Linked DNA regions of Sandaracinus amylolyticus. The protein of the gene in region 1 interacts with the protein of each later gene in a pairwise test. Links are inferred from orthologs where the notes say so. Each region holds a gene or a part of one and is shown on either strand. Other genes may lie near its edges.

Region 1 (4,930 bases):
CTGGCGCCACGTGCGCGCCTGCTCCTCGCTCATGATCTGCACGAAGAGCGTCCAGCGCGGGAAGTCGCCGCGCTCGATCGCCTCGAAGAGATCGCGCTGCGAGCTCTCGCGATCACGACCGACGAGCTCCTGCGCCTCGGCGTCGGTGAGGTTCTGGATCCCCTGCTGGGTCTTCAGCGTGAATTTCACCCAGCAGCGCTCGTTCTGCGCGTTGACGAAGCTGAACGTGTGGCTGCCGAACCCGTGCATGTGGCGGTAGCTGCGCGGCAGGCCGCGATCGCTCATCACGATCGTCACCTGGTGCAGCGCCTCGGGCATGAGCGTCCAGAAGTCCCAGTTGCTCTGGGCGCTGCGCATGCCGGTGCGCGGATCGCGCTTCACCGCGTGGTTCAGATCGGGGAAGCGCAGCGGGTCGCGCAGGAAGAACACCGGCGTGTTGTTGCCGACGAGATCCCAGATGCCCTGCTCGGTGTAGAGCTTCACCGCGAAGCCGCGGATGTCGCGCTCCGCGTCGGCGGCGCCGCGCTCGCCCGCGACCGTCGAGAACCGCACGAACGCCTCGGTGCGCTTGCCGATCTCCGAGAAGAGCGCGGCCTTCGTGTAGCGCGTGATGTCGTGCGTGACCGTGAAGTGCCCGTAGGCGCCCGAGCCCTTCGCGTGCATGCGCCGCTCGGGGATCACCTCGCGATCGAAGTGCGCGAGCTTCTCGAGGAGCCAGACGTCCTCGAGCAACGTGGGACCACGCGGGCCCGCGGTGAGCGTGTTCTGGTTGTCGACGACCGGGGCGCCCGAAGCGTGCGTCAGCTTGCTCATGCGCACGGTGTGGAGCGCACCGCGCGCGCGAGGTTGGACGCCCTTTGCGCGATCACGACGAGCGGAAGCCGATGCGCGCGTGCGTGCCGTCGCACACGGGCTTCGTCGACGATCCGCCGCACCGACAGAGGCGCACGCCGCTCGTGCGCAGCACGATGCGCCCGGTGCCTGCGCAGATCTCGACGTTGCCGCGCACGTCGAGCGGGCCGTCCTCGACGGGCACGACGACCAGTGTTCCGTCGCGCACCGGCAGCGCGGTGGTCTCGATCGACGCGGGCTCCCCGCTGGCGGTGAAGCCCTCGTTGTGCGAGCCGTCGCAGTACGGCTTCTGACGGCTGCGTCCGCAGCGGCAGAGCGTGGCGCGGTGGCGCGGAGCCTCGCCTTCGATCGCGAGCGCGGCGTGGACCGCGAGCGGGCCGTTCTCGCGAATGCGGATCGTGTTGACCTCGGGCGCTTCTTCCTCGGGTCCGCCGTCGAGGCGCTCGTAGGTGATCGCGCCGCTCGGGCACGCTTGCGCGACGCGCACCAGCGCTTCGACGGGGATCGTCTCCGGGTGCAGCCACGGCCCCTGCACGTTGGCGAGGAACACCGTCGGCGCGCCGAGCACGCAGTGCCGCGCGTGGATGCACCGGCGTCCCTCGAACCGCAGCGCGACGTCGTCGGTGCGCGCCTCCTCGACGAACGCGCCGGGCTGCGGCGGGACGACGGTCAGCGTGCGGCGCGGCGCGGGCGCGGAGGTCGCGGCGGGCGCGCTCGTCGCGCGCTGTTCTTCGAGCGCTCGCTGATCTTCGAGGGCCCCCACGAGCCGCTCCATCACGCGCACCGTGTGCGCGATCGGTGCCGCGATCGACGCGACCGATCGGCACGCGCCCGCGAGCTCGCGCGCGCGCTCGGCGAGGAACGTCCACTCGCTGTGTCCGTGCGGGATCGTGTCGACCGAGCGCAGGCCCGCGAAGCTCACGCCCGCGTTCACGCCGGGATGCTCGGGGCTCGCGGGCAGGCGCGTGAGCTCGGTGGCGAGGATCGCGAACGCGCGCATTCCGTCGACGGACGACGCGAGGAGCGTGCGCTTCGCGTCGCGATCGCCTCGGCGCACGAAGCCCTGACAGAGGAGGCGGAGCGAGAGCGTGTAGATCGAGTTCGCGACGTCGAGCAGCGCGGCGGCGTCGGGCTCGACGACCCACACGCGACCGCGCGGATCGAGCGGGCTGCGCATAACCGGGCTCCGCGCGGCCGGTCGCGCGGCGCGGAACTCGGAGCGCGCGGCCGAGAGCGCGGCGTGCTCGTCGCGCACCTGCTCGAACATCGCGAAGTGCGAGCCCTCGGAGTGCCCCGGCGCGCCCTCGCCCTGGAGGACGATCGTGTCGAGCGCAACGTGCGCCGACGCGAGGTCGGTCACGGCGCGGATCCCCGGCAGCGACATCAGATCGGGGCCGACCTGCGCCGACGGATCACCGATGAACAGGCCCGTCTCGCCGAGCTCGGCCGAGAGGTGATCGAAGCCGTTCCGGATCGCCGCGTAGAGCTCGCCGACCGTGTCGTAGTCCTGCGCCGACGGCATGTAGCGCGTGGGTCGCGCGTCGCGCGCGTAGCTGCGCGTCGGCTCGAAGCCGGCGCCGTCGTGGAGCTCGACGCCCACGGGGCGCTCGAGGAAGACGAAGTGCTCGAGCGTGGCGCGATCGAACGGAGCGAGCTCGAGCACGATGCGCGACGGATGCGCGCCCGCGGCGATCGGGAAATTCGATCGATCGAAGTGCGGCGTCGCCCCGATCGCGGTCATCAGGTTCGCGACGAGCGAGAGGTGCGTCATCTCCTCGAGCGCGACCCGCAGGATGGTCCCGCGCCAGCGCTCGACCGCGGACAGCTCGTGCTCGAGCAGATCTCCGTCGCGCGCGTCCTTCAGCGAGAACGCGGCGTAGAGATAACAGCACATGAGGTCGTGCTCGACCTCGGCGGCCTCGGCGAGGAGGGCCTGCAGCTGCTCGCGGTTGTGGACCGGGACGAAGCGCTTCATCGAGAGAGCCTGCTCGCCGGACGCACCGGCGGGTTGGACGGCGTTGACGGTCGGGCGCCGCGCGCGCGCGAGCCGCGGCGCCCGATGGTGCCTCACGTATACCGGGGGTGGTGCGCTTCGACCATCCAGAGATCCTTGTCGGCCTCGCGCGAGATCTCGGTGAACAGATCGGCGGTGTCGGCATCGCCGGCGTCGGTCGCGATCTGGATCGCTCCGCGCACGAGCGCCGCGTACGCGGCGAGCACCTTCGAGAACGCCTCGACGTGCGCCGAGCCCGCCTGCAGCTCGAGCGGGTACGCGGGGAGCGACGTGCGCTCGGCCACGCGCTGCGTCGTTCCTTCGGCGTTGCCGCCGAGCGCGACCGCGCGCTCCGCGATCGTGTCGCTCCACTCCTCGACGTGCTCGGCGACGTCGTCGAAGAGCTCGTGAAGGGCGCGGAACGCAGGGCCTTTCACGTTCCAGTGCGCCTGCTTGGCCTGGTTGAAGAGATCGATGGTGGCGGAGAGGCGGTCGTTCAGGAGCTCGACCATCCGGGTCCGCACGCGCACGTCGAGATCGTTCTGGGTGGGGTACATGCCTCGCAGGATGGCGCGCGGACGTGGCCGCGCTGCAACGCGAGCGCAAGAGCGTTCCATCGAAGCGCGGGAAAGCGCAGATGCGCCAACCCGATCCAAGTGGCGAGGCCCCTCGACGGACGAGGCTCGGTGCATGTCCAGCCTGCACCTCGCGCCCCGCTTCCCGTCCGAGCTTCCTTCGCTGCGCGTCGCCGCGCGCGACCTCGAGCCCGCGGAGACGTTCGTCGGAGCGATCACCGCGACGGACTGGCGGCGCGCCTCGCACCCGCTCGTGATCGAGGTGCGCGCCGGTGATCGCACGCTGACGCTGCGACACGCGTCCATCGCGATCGCAGAGGGGTCGCTCGTGCTGATCCCGCCGCACGAGGTGCACGCGTGGAGCGCGCCTGCGCCCGGCGCGCCCAACGACGTGCTCCTGGCCCACCTCGCGCCGCCGCCGCCGGCGGTCGTCGGGATCGGGCCGACAGCGTTCGCGCCGGTGCGCGTGCGCTCGCCGCTCGAGCGCAACGCGATCGAAGACGGCTCGCTCGCGTCCCTGCTGCGCGAGATCGAGAGCGACGCCGCGACGGTGCACGGCTCGGGTCGCTGCCGCGAGCGACGCTACGTGCGGAAGGTGCGCGAGCACCTCGAGCGGGAGTGGCAGCGCAACGTGCCGCTCGACGAGCTCGGTGAGATCGCGGGCGTGTCGGTGTTCCACCTGGTGCGCGTGTTCACCCGCGAGGTCGGGCTGCCGCCGCACCTCTTCCAGGTGCAGCACCGGCTCGAGCACGCGCGCTCGCTGCTCGGGCGAGGCACCGTGTGCCGCGAGGTCGCGCTGCACTGCGGCTTCGCGGACCAGAGCCACTTCAACCGGCACTTCAAGCGCGTGATGGGCTTCACGCCCGGCGCGTACGCGGCGCTCGCGTCGCAGCCGCGCGATCGACGTGTCCTGGCGTCGTTGGGCAGGGCCGCGGGCGTGCTCGCGAGCCCGGAGCGATCGGCGGTCTGACCGCGATCAGTCGTGGCGCTTCGCGGGCTGCGCGATCGCCGTCGTCGCGCTCGCGCGCTCGAGCAGAACGATCGCCACGGCCTCGACGATCGCGGCCGCGCCGATCACCCACGCGAGCGCGAAGCGCAGCAGGAGCGCGCCCGCGAGCGCGCCGAGCAGCATCGTGACCGCGGCGGCCACGCGACGGGCCCAGCGCGGGTTCGTCCCGCCCGCGAGGGACGAGTCGGCGGCGAGGCCGGTGAGCGTGAGCGTGAGCACGGTCGTCGTCATGTCGGGGATCGCCATGCTCCGCACGACCGCGTTGCGGATCCCCATCGCGAGCCCGAGCAGCACGATCAGCACGAGCGTGATCGACGGCCCCTCGAGCGTCGCGACGCCGGTGGCGACCGCGAGGCACGCGAGCTCGATCGCGAACGCGCGGATCACACCGCGCCGCACGTGCGCGTGCGAGAGGCGGCCGCCGATCAGCGCGCCCCCGAGGAACGCGGCGATCGCGACGAGCGACGCGACGATCGACACGTTCTCCGCGCCCGCGAGCGC
Region 2 (4,828 bases), 2.8 Mb from region 1 along the record:
TCGCGATCTTCGCGATCGCGTCGTCCTGTCCGTACACGACGCGCTTGAGGTCCGCCTCGATGTCGCGCAGGCGCTCCTGCTCGCCCGCCGAGACGGTCTTCTCGGGGATGCGCGCCATCTTCGCGACCACGCGCTCGATGTCGCGGAGCGTGACCTCGCGGGTGCGCTCGTTGCGCATGCGATCCTGCGCGCCCGCCTCGTCGATGACGTCGATCGCCTTGTCCGGCAGGAGCCGCTCGACGATGTGCTTCGCCGAGAGCTTCACCGAGGCCTCGATCGTGCCCGGCAGGTACTTCACGCCGTGGTGCTCTTCGTAGCGAGAGCGCAGCCCCTCGAGGATGAGGATCGAGTCGTCGATGCTGGGCTCGCCGATGTCGATCTTCTGGAAGCGGCGCGCGAGCGCGCGGTCGCGCTCGAAGCTGCCCTTGTACTCCTGGAACGTCGTGCTGCCGATGCAGCGCAGCTTCCCGCTCGCGAGCGCGGGCTTGAGGATGTTCGACGCGTCCATCGACGAGCCGGTCGTCGCGCCGGCGCCGACGATCGTGTGGATCTCGTCGATGAAGAGGATCGCGTCCTCGTGCTCCTGGAGCTTCTTGATGACGCCCTTGAGGCGCTCCTCGAACTGGCCGCGGTACTTCGTGCCCGCGAGCAGCGAGCCCATGTCGAGCGAGTAGATCGTCGCGCCGCGCAGCACCTCGGGGACCTTGCCCTCGACGATGTGCAGCGCGAGGCCCTCGGCGATCGCCGTCTTGCCGACGCCCGGCTCACCGACGAACACCGGGTTGTTCTTGCGGCGCCGGCAGAGCACCTGGATGGTGCGCTCGAGCTCGAGGTCGCGACCGATCAGCGGATCGATGCGGCCCTCGCGCGCCTCGGCGTTGAGATCGACGGTGTAGGCCTTGAGCGGATCGCGCGCGGCGCCGCCGCCTTCCTCGTCCTCGTCGCCGAGGCCCGCGTCGTCGCTCTCGTCCTCTTCCCCTTCTCCGAAAGACCCAGCGCCCGACGCGTCGCCCTCGGGGCCGGCGCCGTGGCTCACGTAGCGCTTGAGATCGAACTGCGAGACGCCCTGCTGCGAGAGCAGGTAGACCGCCTGCGAGTCGCGCTCGTGGAAGAGCTGCACGAGCACGCTTCCGCCGTCGATCTGCTTCATCTCGGACGAGATCGCGTGGATCGCGGCGCGCTGGAGCACGCGCTCGACGGCGATGGTCTGGTGCGGCTGGAGCTCGTCGCCGTCCTCGTCGGGCACGGCCTCGAGGTGGTTCTCGAGCCACTCGGCGAGCGACTTGCGGAGCTTGTGTCGGTTCGCGCGACAGGCGTCCAGCGCCTTCGCGGCCTTGGGGTCATCACACAGCGCGAGCAGCAGGTGCTCGAGCGTCACGAACTCGTGCCGCATGCGACGAGCCTCTTCGTAGGCCTTGCGCAGCGTCGCCTGCAGCTCCTTCGCGATCATCGGAGTGGCCATCGTTCTCCTGAGGCTTCTTCTCTAAGGCGGCGGTCTCGTTCGTCGATGCGCGCCGACCTCTACTTCTTGTCGCCGTCGTCGTCCTCTTCGGGCTCCATCGAGAGACGCAGCGGGTACTCGCGCTCCTTGGCGAGCCGCTCGACGATCGCGATCTTGGTCTCCGCGACCTCGCGCGTGAACACTCCCGCGACGCCGACGCCGTTGTAGTGGACGTGCAGCATCACGCGGACCGCCTCCGCGTCGGTGTGGCGGAACACGGACTTGAGGACTTCGACGACGAATTCGCGCGTCGTGTAGTCGTCGTTGTGAAGCAGCACGCGGTACATGCGCGGCCGCTGCACCTTCTTCTCGGACCGCGTCTCGGTGATGACGCCGGAGTCGGGATCGAAGGGATCTGCCACGGTCTCCTCGCGAAAAAAGCGAGAGCGAGTGTAACCGGTGGCGAGCGCCGCGCACCGTCCTCGCAGCATCGTTCCCGCCGCGGCGGCTCGCCATGCCGCTGTGAGCGGGGCTTACCTGCCCGAACGGTCGGTCGCGGAGGTGGACGCGCGCCACGCCGCGCAGATCGCGTCGGCGAGATCGTAGACCGAGGCGCCGCGGAACATGGGCTCGATGCGCAGCGGATCGCCGTCGCGGCGCGTGATGCGGACGTCGAGGCGATCCTCGTCGACCGCGACGTCGGAGACGTCGGACCACGGGAGCTCGATCGTGGTCGCGCCGTCGGCGAGGCGGAGCGCGTCGGGCTCGAGCCGGAGCGAGACGGTGCCGCGCGCGCGACGCCGAGAGCGGCCCACGAGCGCGACCCAGCCGGCGCACGCCGCGAGCCCGGCGACGGAGAAGAGCAGTCCGACCCAGTTGCGCAGGGCGAGCGCGAGCCCGCCGACGGAGAGCAGCACGACCACGATGCCGACCGAGCGGAGCAGCGCGGCGCTGCGCTCGTTGTAGGTGTCGTGCTCGAACGTGCGGTACGGGGTCATGGCGGAGACGTCAGAAGACGACCACCCGCGCGAAGTAGTTCCCGTTCGTGTCGTTCCACACGACGACGTGCTCCTCGTTCGAGACCTCGATGCGCGCGAGGTCACCGGCAGCGAGCGCAGGCGTGCGCCCGTCCTCGGTGAACGAGAGATAGACGAGCACGCCGTTGGGCGCGCGACCGAGATCGTGATCGACCTGGATGCGGACGCGACCGGGGTAGGGGATCCAGCGGTCGTCCTCGGAGTCGAGCGGCGCGCTCGCCCACGAGCGCACTTCACCGGTGGTCGCGTCGACGTCGACGACCTGCTGCGCCAGCAGCGGATCGGTGAGCGGGATGAAGACGATCTCACCCGGTGGGGTGAGCCCGCATCCCGCGAGCACGAGCGTCGCGAGCGCGAAGCGAAGAAGCACGGTGCGCATCTGCGTGGAGGCTCCTAGCGGGTGAAGTGCTCGCGCAGCGCGCGCGTGAGGCCTTCGCTCGTGTAGTACGGCGCGGTCACGTCGACGCGCACGCCGAGCTTCTCCGCGGCCGCGGTGGTGACCGGACCGATCGACGCGATCGTGAACGAGGCGAGCAGCGCCGGCGCGTTCTCGCCGAGGATGCGCACGACGCTCTCGACGGTGGAGGGCGCGGTGAACGTGATCACGTCGAGCTCGTGCGCCTCGATCGCGGCGCGCAGCGCGGCCTCGTCGTCGGGCGAGGGCGGGACGTTGCGATACGCGTGCACGACGTCGACGTGCGCGCCGGCGCCGCGCAGCGTGTCGGGCAGCACCTCGCGCGCGACGGCGGCGCGCGGGAGCATCACGCGCACGCCGCGCAGATCGCCGGCGTGGTGATCGAGGAGGATCTTCGCCGCGCCTTCGCCGCGGAACTCGGTGGGCACCGCGTCGGCGCGGAGGCCGCGCGCGCGCAGCGACGACGCGGTCGCGGGCCCGATCGCGCAGAGACGCGCGCTGCCGACGACGCGCGCATCGCGCTGCTGGCGATCGACCTCGTCGAAGAACGCGTCGACGCCGCTCGCGCTGGTGAAGACGAGCCAGTCGTACGTGGAGGCCTCGCGCACGGCGCGCGCGAGCGCGTCGGGATCTTCGGGCGGCGCGATGCGGATCGCGGGGATGCACGTCGCCTCGGCGCCTTCGTCGCGCAGCAGGCGCGCGAGGCCGAGCGAGCGATCCTCGGGGCGCGTCACGAGCACGCGCTTTCCGAAGAGCGGCTGCACGTCGTACCAGCGCAGCGCGTCGCGCAGCTTGACGACCTCGCCGACGACGGTGAGCGCCGGCATGCCGACGTTCGCCTCGCGCGCGAGCTGCGCGATCGTCGCGACGGTGCCGACGATCGTGCGCTGCTTCGGCATCGACGCTTGTTGGATCACGGCGGCGGGCGTCTCGGGGGCGCGGCCGTGCTCGATCAGGCGCGCCATCATCGACTCGAGCGCGCGCACGCCCATGAAGATGACGAGCGTCTCGGTCGCCGTCGCGAGCTTGGTCCAGTCGTGGCTCGAGCGATCCTTCTCGGGCGACTCGGTCGCGGTCACGTACGCGACGCTGCTCGATGCGGCGCGATGGGTGAGCGAGATGCCGGCGTACGCGGTCGCGGCGATCGGGGAGGGCACACCGGGCACGACCTCGAACGGGATCCCCGCGGCGTGCAGCGCCTCGGCCTCTTCGGAGCCCCGGCCGAAGAGATAGGGATCGCCGCCCTTCAGGCGAGCCACCACGCGCCCGGCGCGCGCGGCGTCGATCATGCGCTCGTTGATCGCGCTCTGTCGCTCGCTGACGCGCCCGCCGCGCTTGCCGACGAACGTCTTCTCCGCGTCGTCGCGGCAGAGGTCGAGCAGCTCGGGGTGCACGAGCGCGTCGTAGAGGACGAGGTCGGCCTCGCCGAGCCGACGCGCGGCGCGTTGTGTGATCAGCTCGGGGTCGCCGGGGCCGGCGCCGAGGAGATAGACCCGGCCGAGGGGCATGGCGCGTCTATATACTCTGCGCGCCGCACGCGGGCGCGCCCGACGACCCAAAGAGAGGCATCGCGCGCGGGTCCGTGGTACGAGGGCGCGCTCTCCACTGTCGACACGCCCACCCGGATGACGAGGACGCTCGCCGTGACCGCTGCGCTCGCGATGATCGCCGCATGCTCGGGAGGCGAGGCCTCGCGCGGGGGGAGCGCGGACGAGCCGCGTCGCGCGGCGCCGGCTCCGGCGAGCGGCGACGACGAGCGCGCGCAGCGCGAGGCGCCGCCGCGTCCGCGCGTGATCCTCGCGCGCGAAGGCGCGGAGCCGGTGACCGTCGAGGTCGAGGTCGCGCGCACGCCCGCGCAGACGTCGCACGGGCTCATGTACCGGCGCGAGCTCGCGCCCGAGCGCGGCATGCTCTTCTTGTTCGCGCGGGAGCGAC

What was found. Proteins that work in one complex are often made in the same cells at the same time.
Region 2: the proteins of dps (region 1) and DB32_RS19625 interact in binary tests that used the Escherichia coli proteins (3 or more experiments, as listed by UniProt). The link is inferred for Sandaracinus amylolyticus from one-to-one orthologs.

The regions. Positions count from the first base shown.
Region 1 is NZ_CP011125.1:1,803,395-1,808,324, reverse strand. What follows is about bases 1,662-4,631. They hold dps (DNA starvation/stationary phase protection protein Dps), read right to left. Parts: upstream 3,403-4,631; coding sequence 2,920-3,402; downstream 1,662-2,919. Other genes in these bases: DB32_RS07555 (YoaK family protein), read right to left, coding at 4,397-4,631; DB32_RS07560 (helix-turn-helix transcriptional regulator), read left to right, coding at 3,536-4,390; DB32_RS45045 (ferritin-like domain-containing protein), read right to left, coding at 1,662-2,827. In the rest of the region: DB32_RS07575 (catalase), read right to left, coding at 1-813; more of DB32_RS45045, read right to left, coding at 866-1,661; more of DB32_RS07555, read right to left, coding at 4,632-4,930.
Region 2 is NZ_CP011125.1:4,610,542-4,615,369, forward strand. What follows is about bases 193-3,176. They hold DB32_RS19625 (ATP-dependent Clp protease adaptor ClpS), read right to left. Parts: upstream 1,864-3,176; coding sequence 1,522-1,863; downstream 193-1,521. Other genes in these bases: clpA (ATP-dependent Clp protease ATP-binding subunit ClpA), read right to left, coding at 193-1,462; DB32_RS19630 (hypothetical protein), read right to left, coding at 1,975-2,439; DB32_RS19635 (hypothetical protein), read right to left, coding at 2,450-2,857; cobA (uroporphyrinogen-III C-methyltransferase), read right to left, coding at 2,872-3,176. Also shown: more of clpA, read right to left, coding at 1-192; more of cobA, read right to left, coding at 3,177-4,401; DB32_RS19645 (DUF192 domain-containing protein), read left to right, coding at 4,519-4,828. UniProt on the Escherichia coli protein: Involved in the modulation of the specificity of the ClpAP-mediated ATP-dependent protein degradation.